Methyloterricola oryzae: one gene and its partners. The protein of the gene in region 3 interacts with the protein of the main gene of each other region in a pairwise test. Links are inferred from orthologs where the notes say so. Each region holds a gene or a part of one and is shown on either strand. Other genes may lie near its edges. The genes, in order: dnaE, ctaD and EK23_RS17740.

The links.
Region 1: the proteins of EK23_RS17740 (region 3) and dnaE interact in binary tests that used the Escherichia coli proteins (3 or more experiments, as listed by UniProt). The link is inferred for Methyloterricola oryzae from one-to-one orthologs.
Region 2: the proteins of EK23_RS17740 (region 3) and ctaD interact in binary tests that used the Escherichia coli proteins (3 or more experiments, as listed by UniProt). The link is inferred for Methyloterricola oryzae from one-to-one orthologs.

What each region holds. Positions count from the first base shown.
Region 1 is NZ_JYNS01000008.1:171,046-175,274, reverse strand. What follows is about bases 152-4,229. They hold dnaE (DNA polymerase III subunit alpha), read right to left. Parts: upstream 3,844-4,229; coding sequence 352-3,843; downstream 152-351. Other genes in these bases: rfbD (dTDP-4-dehydrorhamnose reductase), read right to left, coding at 3,958-4,229; EK23_RS12635 (TolC family outer membrane protein), read right to left, coding at 152-355. In the rest of the region: more of EK23_RS12635, read right to left, coding at 1-151. UniProt on the Escherichia coli protein: DNA polymerase III is a complex, multichain enzyme responsible for most of the replicative synthesis in bacteria. This DNA polymerase also exhibits 3' to 5' exonuclease activity. The alpha chain is the DNA polymerase catalytic subunit.
Region 2 is NZ_JYNS01000001.1:291,207-294,294, forward strand. Bases 85-3,021 are described here. They hold ctaD (cytochrome c oxidase subunit I), read right to left. Parts: upstream 2,389-3,021; coding sequence 781-2,388; downstream 85-780. Other genes in these bases: EK23_RS01240 (cytochrome c oxidase assembly protein), read right to left, coding at 85-618; coxB (cytochrome c oxidase subunit II), read right to left, coding at 2,416-3,021. In the rest of the region: EK23_RS01235 (cytochrome c oxidase subunit 3), read right to left, coding at 1-54; more of EK23_RS01240, read right to left, coding at 67-84; more of coxB, read right to left, coding at 3,022-3,088. UniProt on the Escherichia coli protein: Cytochrome bo(3) ubiquinol oxidase is the terminal enzyme in the aerobic respiratory chain of E.coli that predominates when cells are grown at high aeration.
Region 3 is NZ_JYNS01000017.1:27,441-30,411, forward strand. The notes cover bases 34-2,853. They hold EK23_RS17740 (pyridoxal phosphate-dependent aminotransferase), read right to left. Parts: upstream 2,114-2,853; coding sequence 953-2,113; downstream 34-952. Other genes in these bases: EK23_RS17735 (SMP-30/gluconolactonase/LRE family protein), read left to right, coding at 34-886; EK23_RS17745 (hypothetical protein), read right to left, coding at 2,167-2,805. Outside these bases: more of EK23_RS17735, read left to right, coding at 1-33. UniProt on the Escherichia coli protein: Shows aminotransferase activity with methionine and histidine as substrates, and to a lesser extent also with phenylalanine.

The DNA of each region.
Region 1 (4,229 bases), on a different replicon or contig from region 3:
CCAACTGTACCCAGTAGTCGTGATGGTAGATGGGTTGGGTCACCTGCAAGGTGGCGGAACTGGTCCAGAAATTCTGAAAGCCCTGCTGTCCTGGAATGAAGGTGGTACCTGTGTTGAAGTAATTCTTGCTCATCTGCGCAGAGACGCTGATGTTGGGCAAGAGCCGCGCAACGCTCTGCGGTATGGATTCGAGCACGGAATCGCGCGTGGCCTCCGACTGGCGCAACGTCGGGTCGTTTTGCAGGGCTAGGTCATAGGTTTCCGTCAGATTTTCGCCACGGGCCGGAGAAAAGTTCAGGGCAAGCGCTAGCGCAAGGCCGGACGCCTTTGGTCTGGCATGCCGCAGGTTGATCACGGGTAGACGATGTTCACGCGGTCAGTCCCCACATGCTTGCGCAGCCGTGTCAGCAGCTCGCTTCCGGGGTGGACACGCCAGGCTTCGCCCAGCTGTATGAGGGAACGGGCCTTGCTTCCCTGGTATTCCACCAAAATCGGGCAGCGCCCGCCCTGGAAGGGCCGCAATAGGTCTGACAGTTCCGCAGCCAGGTCGGGACCGGATTGGGGCTGCTCCGGCCAACGGATGACTAGGTTCTTGGCGAAGTGCTCGCGGGCCTGGTCGATATTGTACAAATTCTCCGCGGTGAGGCGCAGTTGGCCCGAGAAGTCGTCCATGCCCAGGCCGCCTTCCGCCACGATCAGAACATCCTTCAATAGATTATCCCGCACTTTGTCGAAGACTTCGGAGAAGACCGCGACTTCAAGTCTTCCGGTGCGGTCATCCAGGCTGAGGAAGCCCATGCGCTTGCCGTTCTTGTTCTGCTTGGTGCGCAGGTCCACCACCAATCCGGCCACCACGGCGCGCACCTCGCGTTTTCCGTATCCGCGCTGCTCGCCGCCTTCCACGCTAAGTTTGCCAAGACGCCCGGTGATGAAATGGGCCAGTTCACCTTCGTACTGGGTGATGGGATGGCCTGTCAAATAGAGTCCCAGAGTCGCCTTTTCCTGCACCAGCCGCTGGTCTTCCGGCCAGGGCTCGACTGGCGGGGTTGCGGCGGCTGGCGCGGCTGCAGGCGCCGACTCCATGATCAGGCCGAACAGGTCGTTTTGCCCCGTGGCTTCCATGCGGCCGTGCTGCTCGGCGTTTTTCAGGGCATCCGTCAGCTGCGCCATATGCTGGGCCCGGTTCGCGTCGAGGACATCCAGGGCGCCGGCGCGGATCAAAGCTTCCAGTACCCGGCGATTGGCCTTGCGCAGATCGATGCGCCGGCACAGGTCGAACAGGTCGAGGTAAGGCCCGGCACTTTCGCGCTCGCGAATGATGTCCTCGATGGCGTTTTCCCCCACGCCCTTCACGGCGCCGAGCCCATAGACGATCTGGCCGGCGTCGTTGACGGTAAAGCGGAACTGGGAGACGTTGACATTGGGGGGCACGATGGCCAGGTTCATCTCCCGGCACTCCTCGATCAGCACCACCACCTTGTCGGTGTTGTCCATATCGGCGGACAGCACGGCGGCCATGAAGGCAGCGGGGTAGTGGGCCTTGAGCCAGGCCGTCTGGTAGGAGACCAGGGCATAGGCGGCGGAATGGGATTTGTTGAAACCGTACTCGGCGAACTTCTCCATCAGGTCGAAGATGTAGCTCGCCGTGGCTTCCTCCACATCCCTTTCGACAGCGCCCTTGACGAATATCTCGCGCTGCTTCGCCATTTCCTCGGGCTTTTTCTTGCCCATGGCGCGGCGCAGCAGGTCGGCGCCGCCCAGGGTGTATCCCGCCAGCACCTGGGCAATCTGCATCACCTGTTCCTGATAGACGATCACGCCGTAGGTGGGCTTGAGGATGCCTTCCAGGCTGGGGTGGGGGTAATCCACCTTGGCCTTGCCGTGCTTGCGGTTGACGAAATCATCCACCATGCCCGATTGCAGAGGCCCCGGGCGGAACAGCGCCACCAAGGCGATGATGTCCTCGAAGCAGTCCGGCAGGAGGCGCCCGATCAGTTCCTTCATGCCGCGTGATTCGAGCTGAAACACGGCGGTGGTGGCCTTGCGCTTGAGCAGGGCGTACGTGGCGGGGTCGTCCCTGGGAATGTGATTGATGTCCAGCGCCTCAAGACTTTGCTCGGTACGCTGCCGGTTGACCGTCTCCATGGCCCAGTCGATGATGGTGAGGGTGCGCAGGCCCAGGAAGTCGAACTTGACCAGACCCACCGCTTCCACGTCGTCCTTATCGAACTGGGTCACCAGATTGTCGCCGCCCTGCTCGCAATACAGCGGGCTGAAATCGATCAGCCGGGACGGCGCGATAACCACGCCGCCCGCATGCTTACCGGCGTTGCGGGTGATGCCTTCCAGGGACTTGGCGAGGTCGATTAGGGCCTTGACCTCCTCGTCCATGTCGTAGAGCTTTCGGAGGTCCTCGCTTTCCTTGAGCGCCTTGTCCAGGGTCATGCCCAATTCAAAGGGTATGAGCTTGGCGATGCGATCGACAAAACCATAGGGATGACCCAATACGCGCCCGACGTCGCGCACCACCGCCTTGGCGGCCATGGAACCGTAGGTGATGATCTGGGAGACGCGGTCGCGGCCGTAGTGGCGTGCCACGTAGTCGATCACTTCGTCGCGCCGCTCCATGCAGAAGTCCACGTCGAAGTCGGGCATGGACACGCGTTCCGGGTTGAGGAAGCGTTCGAACAGGAGTTCGAACTGCATGGGGTCCAGATCCGTGATCTTGAGCGCGTAGGCCACCAGAGAGCCTGCGCCTGAGCCGCGGCCAGGTCCTACGGGTATGCCATTGTTCTTGGCCCATTGTATGAAGTCGGCGACGATGAGGAAGTAGCCGGGAAACTTCATCTGGTTGATGACGTCAATTTCCACGTCCAGGCGTTCTTCGTAGGGCTTGCGCTGTTCCGCGGGCGCTCCCGGCATCAGCACCGCCAGCCTTTCTTCCAGTCCGGCGCGCGACTGGGCCGCGAAGTAGTCCTCGACGCTCATGCCTTCGGGTACCGGAAAATCCGGCAGGTAGTTCTTGCCCAGGGTCAGCTCGAGATTGCAGCGCTTGGCGATCTCGACGGTGTTTTCCAGGGCTTCGGGGATGTCGGCGAACAATTCCGCCATCTCCTCGGGGCTTTTCAGGTACTGCTGGTCGCTGTACTCGCGCGGACGCCTGGGATCGTCCAGCACCCGCCCCTGATGGATGCAGACACGGGCTTCGTGGGCATCGAATTCGGAGGGCTGGAGGAAGCGCACGTCGTTGGTGGCCACCGGCGCCACGCCGAATTCCGAACACAGTTCCAAGGCGGCGTCCAGGTACGCCTCTTCGTGGGGTCTGCCCGTACGCTGCAGTTCCAGGTAAAAGCGGTCGCCGAACAGGGAGTGCATGCTCTCGAGGGCACTGCGCGCCTCGTGCGCGTTGCCTGTCAATAGCGCCTGGCCGATCTGGCCGGCCATCGCGCCGGACAGGGCGATGAGGCCTTCATGGCGCTCCGCCAGCCAGTGGCCCATGAGCATGGGCACGCCCTGGTGCTGGTTTTCCTGGTAGCTGCGGGAAATCAAAGCGGTGAGATTGCGGTAGCCGGTTTCGTTCTGGACCAGCAGGGTCAAGCGGTGGGGCGCATGGGCGTCGGACTCGTTCAAGATCCAGACGTCCGTACCCGCGATGGGCTTGACCCCTTCGCCCATCGCTGCTTTGTAGAACTTGACCAGGGCGAACAGATTGGACTGGTCGGTGACAGCCACCGCGGGCATGCCCAATTTAAGCGTCTGCTTGACCAGCGGCTTGACGCGGACCAGGCCGTCGACCAGGGAATATTCGGTGTGTACGCGGAGATGGACGAACGGTGCGTGCATGGAATCTCAGGCTAATCTCGGTTTTCTCGCCAGACAGTGCCAAGGAATTCTATTGCCGCGCAACCTCACGGGCTGTAGCGGAGTCGAACAGGAGCCACGGCGTGCGTCCGGCGGCTAGGCCGTCGCCATGTCGGACAAGCAAAGTTGCAAGGCATTCTCCCAATTCGGCAAGCGGATGTCGAAGGCCTGCGCCAGCTTCTGATTGCTCAGCGCCGAGTAGGATGGACGTCGCGCCGGCCGGGGGTAGGCGGAGCTAGGTATGGGCTCCAGACGGGCGCAGTCCGGTGGCAACAGGCCGCGGGCGATGGCTTCGGCACGGATGGCCTGGGCGAACCCGTACCAGCTGGTTTCGCCGCCGCAGGTCAGATGGTAGATGCCTGAGGCCT
Region 2 (3,088 bases), on a different replicon or contig from region 3:
GACAATGGGCCACGTGGCCTTCGACGGGATGTAATACGCTTCATTGGTAGCCATCTTGGTCCCCTGTTATTTCTGTGATGTTTGATTCTTCTCGGTGATATCAAAAAACGTGTACGACAGTGTCATGTCCCGGACATCCGCCTGCACCGCCGGGTCGATCACGAAGCGCACCGGCATAGCACGCTCGACACCCGGCTCGAACTCCTGGGCGGAAAAGCAGAAGCACTCGGTCTTCTGCAGATGGGAGGCGGCCCAGACCGGCGCGATGCTGGGGATTGCCTGCCCCACCAGTTTCTTGTTCGACAGGTTCTTGGCGTAGAACTTCACCGTGTAGTACTGGCCGGGATGGATCGCCATCTTCGGCATCTCGGCGCGAAATTCCAGCGGCATCTTCTCGTTCACCATGGTGACGAACTCCAGGGTAATCTCCCTGGAAGTATCTACCGCAAAGGCCTTTTCCGCCGACGCTTCCTTCACCCGGCCGCTGATGCCGAAGTATTCGCAGACGGCGTCATAGAAAGGCGCCATCGCAAACCCGAGGCCGAACATCAGGCCGGCTACCACAAGAATGATTCCTACCAGCCGCCCATGGGACTTCTGGGGTACGTCTTTCTCCACCTAGTGTGCCGACTTCGAACCGATAACCTGGAATATGGCGAACACGTAGAGCATCAATGCGAGCCCCGCGATGAAAGCCGCCAGGAGTAAATTTTTCTTACGTAGATCCATGACTTCTGCCTTGTTCCGCCCCCTGCGGGGCGGAACCGTTCAGGCTTGACCTCAGTGCTTGTCCGCGATCAGTTCCGGAGCCGGCGCATCGGTCCAGGTGTGATAGGGCGGCGGAGACGGCAGGTGCCATTCCAGGCCGTGTGCCTTGGCGCCCTCCCAGACCTCGTCCGTGGCCTTTTCGCCACCGACCACGCACTTGTAGATCACGTAGGCGAAGATCAGCTGGGAGAAACCGAACACGAAGGCCCCCACGCTGGACATGGCGTTGAATTCGGCGAACTGCACGGCGTAGTCCGGGATGCGACGCGGCATGCCGGCCAGGCCGACGAAGTGCTGCGGGAAGAACAACACGTTCACCGAAATGGTGGACAACCAGAAGTGCAGCTTCCCCAGACCCTCGTCATACATGTGGCCGGTCCACTTCGGCAGCCAGTAGTAGGTGGCGGCGAACAGGGCGAACACCGCACCCGGCACCAGCACATAGTGGAAATGGGCCACGATGAAGTAGGTGTCGTGATACTGCAGGTCCGCCGGCGAGATGGACATCATCAGTCCGGTGAAGCCGCCCATGGTGAACAGCACCACGAAGGCGATGGCGAACAGCATGGGGGTCTCGAAGGTCATCGCGCCCTTCCACATGGTGGACACCCAGTTGAACACCTTCACGCCCGTCGGCACGGCGATCAGCATGGTGGCGTAAGTGAAGTAGAGCTCACCGGCCAGGGGCATGCCCACGGTGTACTGGTGGTGCGCCCAGACGACGAAGGACAGCAGACCAATGGACGCGGTGGCGTAAACCATCGAACTGTAGCCGAACAGCGGCTTGCGGGAGAAGGTGGGGATGATCTGGGAGACCACGCCGAAGGACGGCAGGATCATGATGTACACCTCGGGATGCCCGAAGAACCAGAACAGATGCTGGTAGAGCACCGGGTCGCCGCCGCCGGCCGCATTAAAGAAGCTGGTGCCGAAGAACTTGTCGGTCAGCAGCATGGTCACCGCACCGGCGAACACCGGCATCACGGCGATGAGCAGAAACGCGGTGATCACCCAGGTCCACACGAACAGGGGCATCTTCATCAGCGTCATGCCTGGCGCGCGCATGTTGAACACGGTCACGATGACGTTGATCGCGCCCATGATGGAGGACATGCCCAACAGGTGCACGGTGAAGATGGTGAACGGGAGGCTGTTGCCGCCCTGCAGAACCAGGGGCGGATACAGGGTCCAGCCGGCCGCCGCCGCGCCGCCTTCCATGAACAGGGTGCTGGCGAGCATGACGAAGGCGAAGGGCAGGATCCAGAAACTCCAGTTGTTCATGCGCGGCAGCGCCATGTCAGGCGCGCCGATCATCATGGGGATCATCCAGTTGGCCAGGCCCACGAAGGCCGGCATGACCGCGCCAAACACCATGATGAGGGCGTGCAAGGTGGTCATCTGGTTGAAAAACGCCGGATCGACGAACTGCATGCCCGGTTCGAACAGTTCCAGGCGGATCACCAGGGCCATGGCCCCGCCGACGAAGAACATGATGAGCGAAGTCACCAGGTAGAGGGTGCCGATATCTTTGTGGTTGGTGGTGGTCACCCATCTCATGAAACCCTTTGCGGGCCCATGATCATGGTGATCGTGATGATCGTCATGAGTCACAGCTGTCATAGCCTTTTACCTCATCAATGTGAAAGATTATTTGTGCGCCTGGATTTCGCTGGGCTGGATGGAATCGCCCTTGTTGTTGCCAAAGGCGTTGCGCTGGAAGGTGATGACGGCGGCCAGCGAGACATCGTCGAGCATGTCGTCGAAAGCCGGCATGGCATTCTTGCCCTTGAGGACCACGTTCACGTGCTGATCCAGCGGACCGGTGGCCACTGCGCTACCCTTGATAGCCGGGAAGGTGCCGGGCATGCCCTCGCCATTGGGCATATGACAGGCGGCACAATTGGAGTTGTAGACTTCCTCGCCCTTGCTCATGAGTTCTTCCATGGCGAAAGTCTTGGAGGCATCGGCTTTGCCGGCATCTTTCTTCGCTTTCTGTTCGGCGAGCCACTGCTTGTAATCGCCTTCCTCCTTGGCGATGACTACGATGGGCATGAAGCCGTGGTCGCGGCCGCAGAGCTCCGCACACTGGCCGCGGTAGGTGCCGGCCTTGTCCACCTTGATCCAACCGTCGGTGATATAGCCCGGGATGGCGTCCTTCTTCCAGCCGAAGTCAGGAACCCACCAGGCATGCAAGACGTCCGCCGCGGTCAACAGAATGCGTACCTTCTTGCCGACCGGAACCACCATGGGGTTATCCACGTTCAGCAGATAGTTCTCGACGGTGTTGGGGTCGATTTTGGAACCCACCTGGCGGGCTTCA
Region 3 (2,971 bases):
AGTCGTAACTCCGCCAATTCCCGGCGTGGCGGGGGCCAATACAAAAGTCGAGTTGATCAAGGACGGCTTTACCGGCACGGAGGGTCCCATCGGACTGACTGACGGAAGCCTGCTGTTTACGGAGACCCAGGCTAACCGGATCGTGCGCATTACCCCGGACAACAAGGTAGCTACCTTCTTGGAGAACAGCAACGGCGCAAATGGCTTGGCGTTCAATAGCAACGGCGAACTGGTTGCGGTGCAGACGCTTAAACCTCAAGTGGGCATCATCTATCCGATAGGTAAGGAAACGGTGTTTGCTGACAACTACGAGGGGAAGCCGTTTCAACGCCCAAACGACCTGGTTCAGGATAAGGAAGGTGGCATCTATTTCACGGACAGCGGGACACGTCCCTCTAAAGACAATCCCAATCCGCCCCCATCGACACCAGGTGTTTACTACCTCTCACCGGCGGGGAAGCTTTCTCGCCTGGTTAACGACATTGAGCGTCCCAATGGTATTCAGTTGTCCAAGGATCAGAAAGTGCTGTACGTGGCCAACACGCAGGGTGAGTCCATCCTTGCCTATGATTTGGCGTCGCCCGGAAAGTTGGGCGCCAGGAAGGACTTTGCCAAGTTGAAGGGCTGGTCAAACGGCGAGGGCGGTTGGTCCAGTGGCGCGGATGGACTGGCCCTGGACGACGCAGGCCGTCTTTACGTCGCGTCAAACGCCGGTGTGGAGGTGCTCTCAGAGAAGGGTGATGCCTTGGGCGTCATTCCCATCCCTAAAAAGCCTCAGAACTTGGCCTTCGCCGGCGAAGACAAAAAGACCCTCTACGTCGTTGGACGGGGAGCGGCCTACAAAGTGGATCTGTTGACGCCGGGTATCAAAGGGCGCCTCAAGTAGATCTACCATCGCTTCGGGAGGCAGGGAACGCACTTTCGCTGTTTCCCGAGGTGGTGTGGGACGTTGTCAGGCTGCCCGAAAGCGCAGCATTCGCTTCGCCGCCTCCTGCAAAGTTCCGTCGTCTTTGGCGAAACAGAATCGGATCAGAGATTCTCCTACAGTGCTGCGATAAAAGGCGCTTCCCGGAATGGCTGCTACACCGGCCTGTTCCAGCAACGCCAGAGCAGCTGATTTTGCATCGGAATAGCCAAACTTTGAAATATCAGCCAGGACATAGTACGCGCCTTCTGGGACGATGGGCGTTAGGCCGGCATGGTCGAGGCCTTCACATAGGATTTCCCGTTTCCGCTGGTACTCGGTCGCAATTCCGCGCAAAAGTGCCGGTGGCGCGGCAAAGCCTGCGGCGACCCCGTATTGCAACGGGGTTGGAGCACAGACGTATAGCAAGTCGTTGACCAGATTGATGGCTCTTGCAATTTTCTCCGGCGCGAACAGGTAACCCAGGCGCCAGCCGGTGACACTGAAGGTTTTCGAGAATCCCATGATACTCACCGTGCGCTGCCCGAGGTTTCCAACCGAGGCGGGCGAAATGTGCTGGCGTCCGTCGAAGGTAATGTACTCGTATATTTCGTCGGTAATGACCAGGAGGTCGCAAGCCTCCGCCACCCGCTCTAATGCGCGCAGTTCAATTTCACTGAACATTTTTCCGCTGGGATTGGATGGCGTGCACAAGACGATGGCGCGGGTGTTTGGCCTGATGGCTGCGCGCAGGCGCTCTTCGTCGAGGGCAAAGCGGGGCGGCTCTAGTGTTAAAAACTGTGGCTCTAAGCCGCTGAGCATGATCGTATTCAGGTGGTATCCATAGAAGGGCTCAAACAACAGTATTCCATCACCTGGATTCAGGAGAGCCGCCAAAGTCGCCGCAAATGCACCCGTCGTACCGCTTGTGACAACGATTTGGGATTCCGGATCTGCTTTCAAGCCGTTGTCCCGCAGGAGTTTTTTCGCAATTTCTTGGCGCAGTGGACGGATGCCCTCGGGAAGTGCGTAACTGCTGTGGTCGTCGCGAATAGCCGTTATCGCGCCGAATTGGACCTCCAGTGGTGCGGGCAAGTCACCCAGCCCTTGACCAAGATTGATGCCGCCCAAGTGCTCACACAGTCGAGTCATGTGGCGAATGTCAGATTGCGAAAGGTTGGCGATGCGGTGCGCAGGCTGAACAGTCATGGATAAAGTTCCTCGCAATTTCTTCGATGCATGATGAGTGTGGACGGAAGTGTTCAGTGGGGGTGACTCGAGTTCCTGCATCGCATGGGCGTGTAGCCCAATTCTTGTAGCTTGCGGGCATTTCTCGGACTGCCGGTTCTGGCCCAGATTTCGTAAAGCCTGAGAGGGTCATCGGGGGCTGCGAGCCGGTTTTGCTCGGCTACGTCTGCGAAAACATCAACCAATGCCAGAAACTTTCGCGATAATTCCTCGAAAATGCCCCTGAATATAAGGCTTTGGGGCGGTCGACGGCTGTGTTCACTCAGGCGGCCATAGGCCGCTTTCCCCACGACAACGAAGTAATCCACGTCGATTAACTTGCGAGACAGACCTCCTGAAAACACGCCTGCGACGAGCAGTGCGACATCGCCTAGGCGCTGCAAGGCTCGATTGCGTTGAATTGGGCTGCGGGCTTGTGTGGCTTGCGAAAACATCGCTGCCAACGGCGTTTCCACTAAACGGTCAGGCATCGTTTCGAACAGATTTTCTGGATGGTTAAAGTGAACCAGCAGGCTGACCAGGTACCCGACGGTCGCATCATTGATGGCGACCCGGTTCTTGGCGATTGCAAGGTCCAGACAACTTCTGAAATGGGATTTTAAGTCCACGTCGGTCATGATGATTGCGCAACAGGCTTCGTCTGGTTCGGACATTCGACATCTCCAAAATCTTCCTCTAGCAATCACTTCAGCAAGTGCAAGACCAATCCGCCGTGGGGCGTGAAGATATATTGCCCAACGGATTGCTTCGGGCGCGTTTACCCGCGCTGGTCGGGTTCTGTCTTGACGTCAATGACTGCCTCTGGAACAACACCCGTCA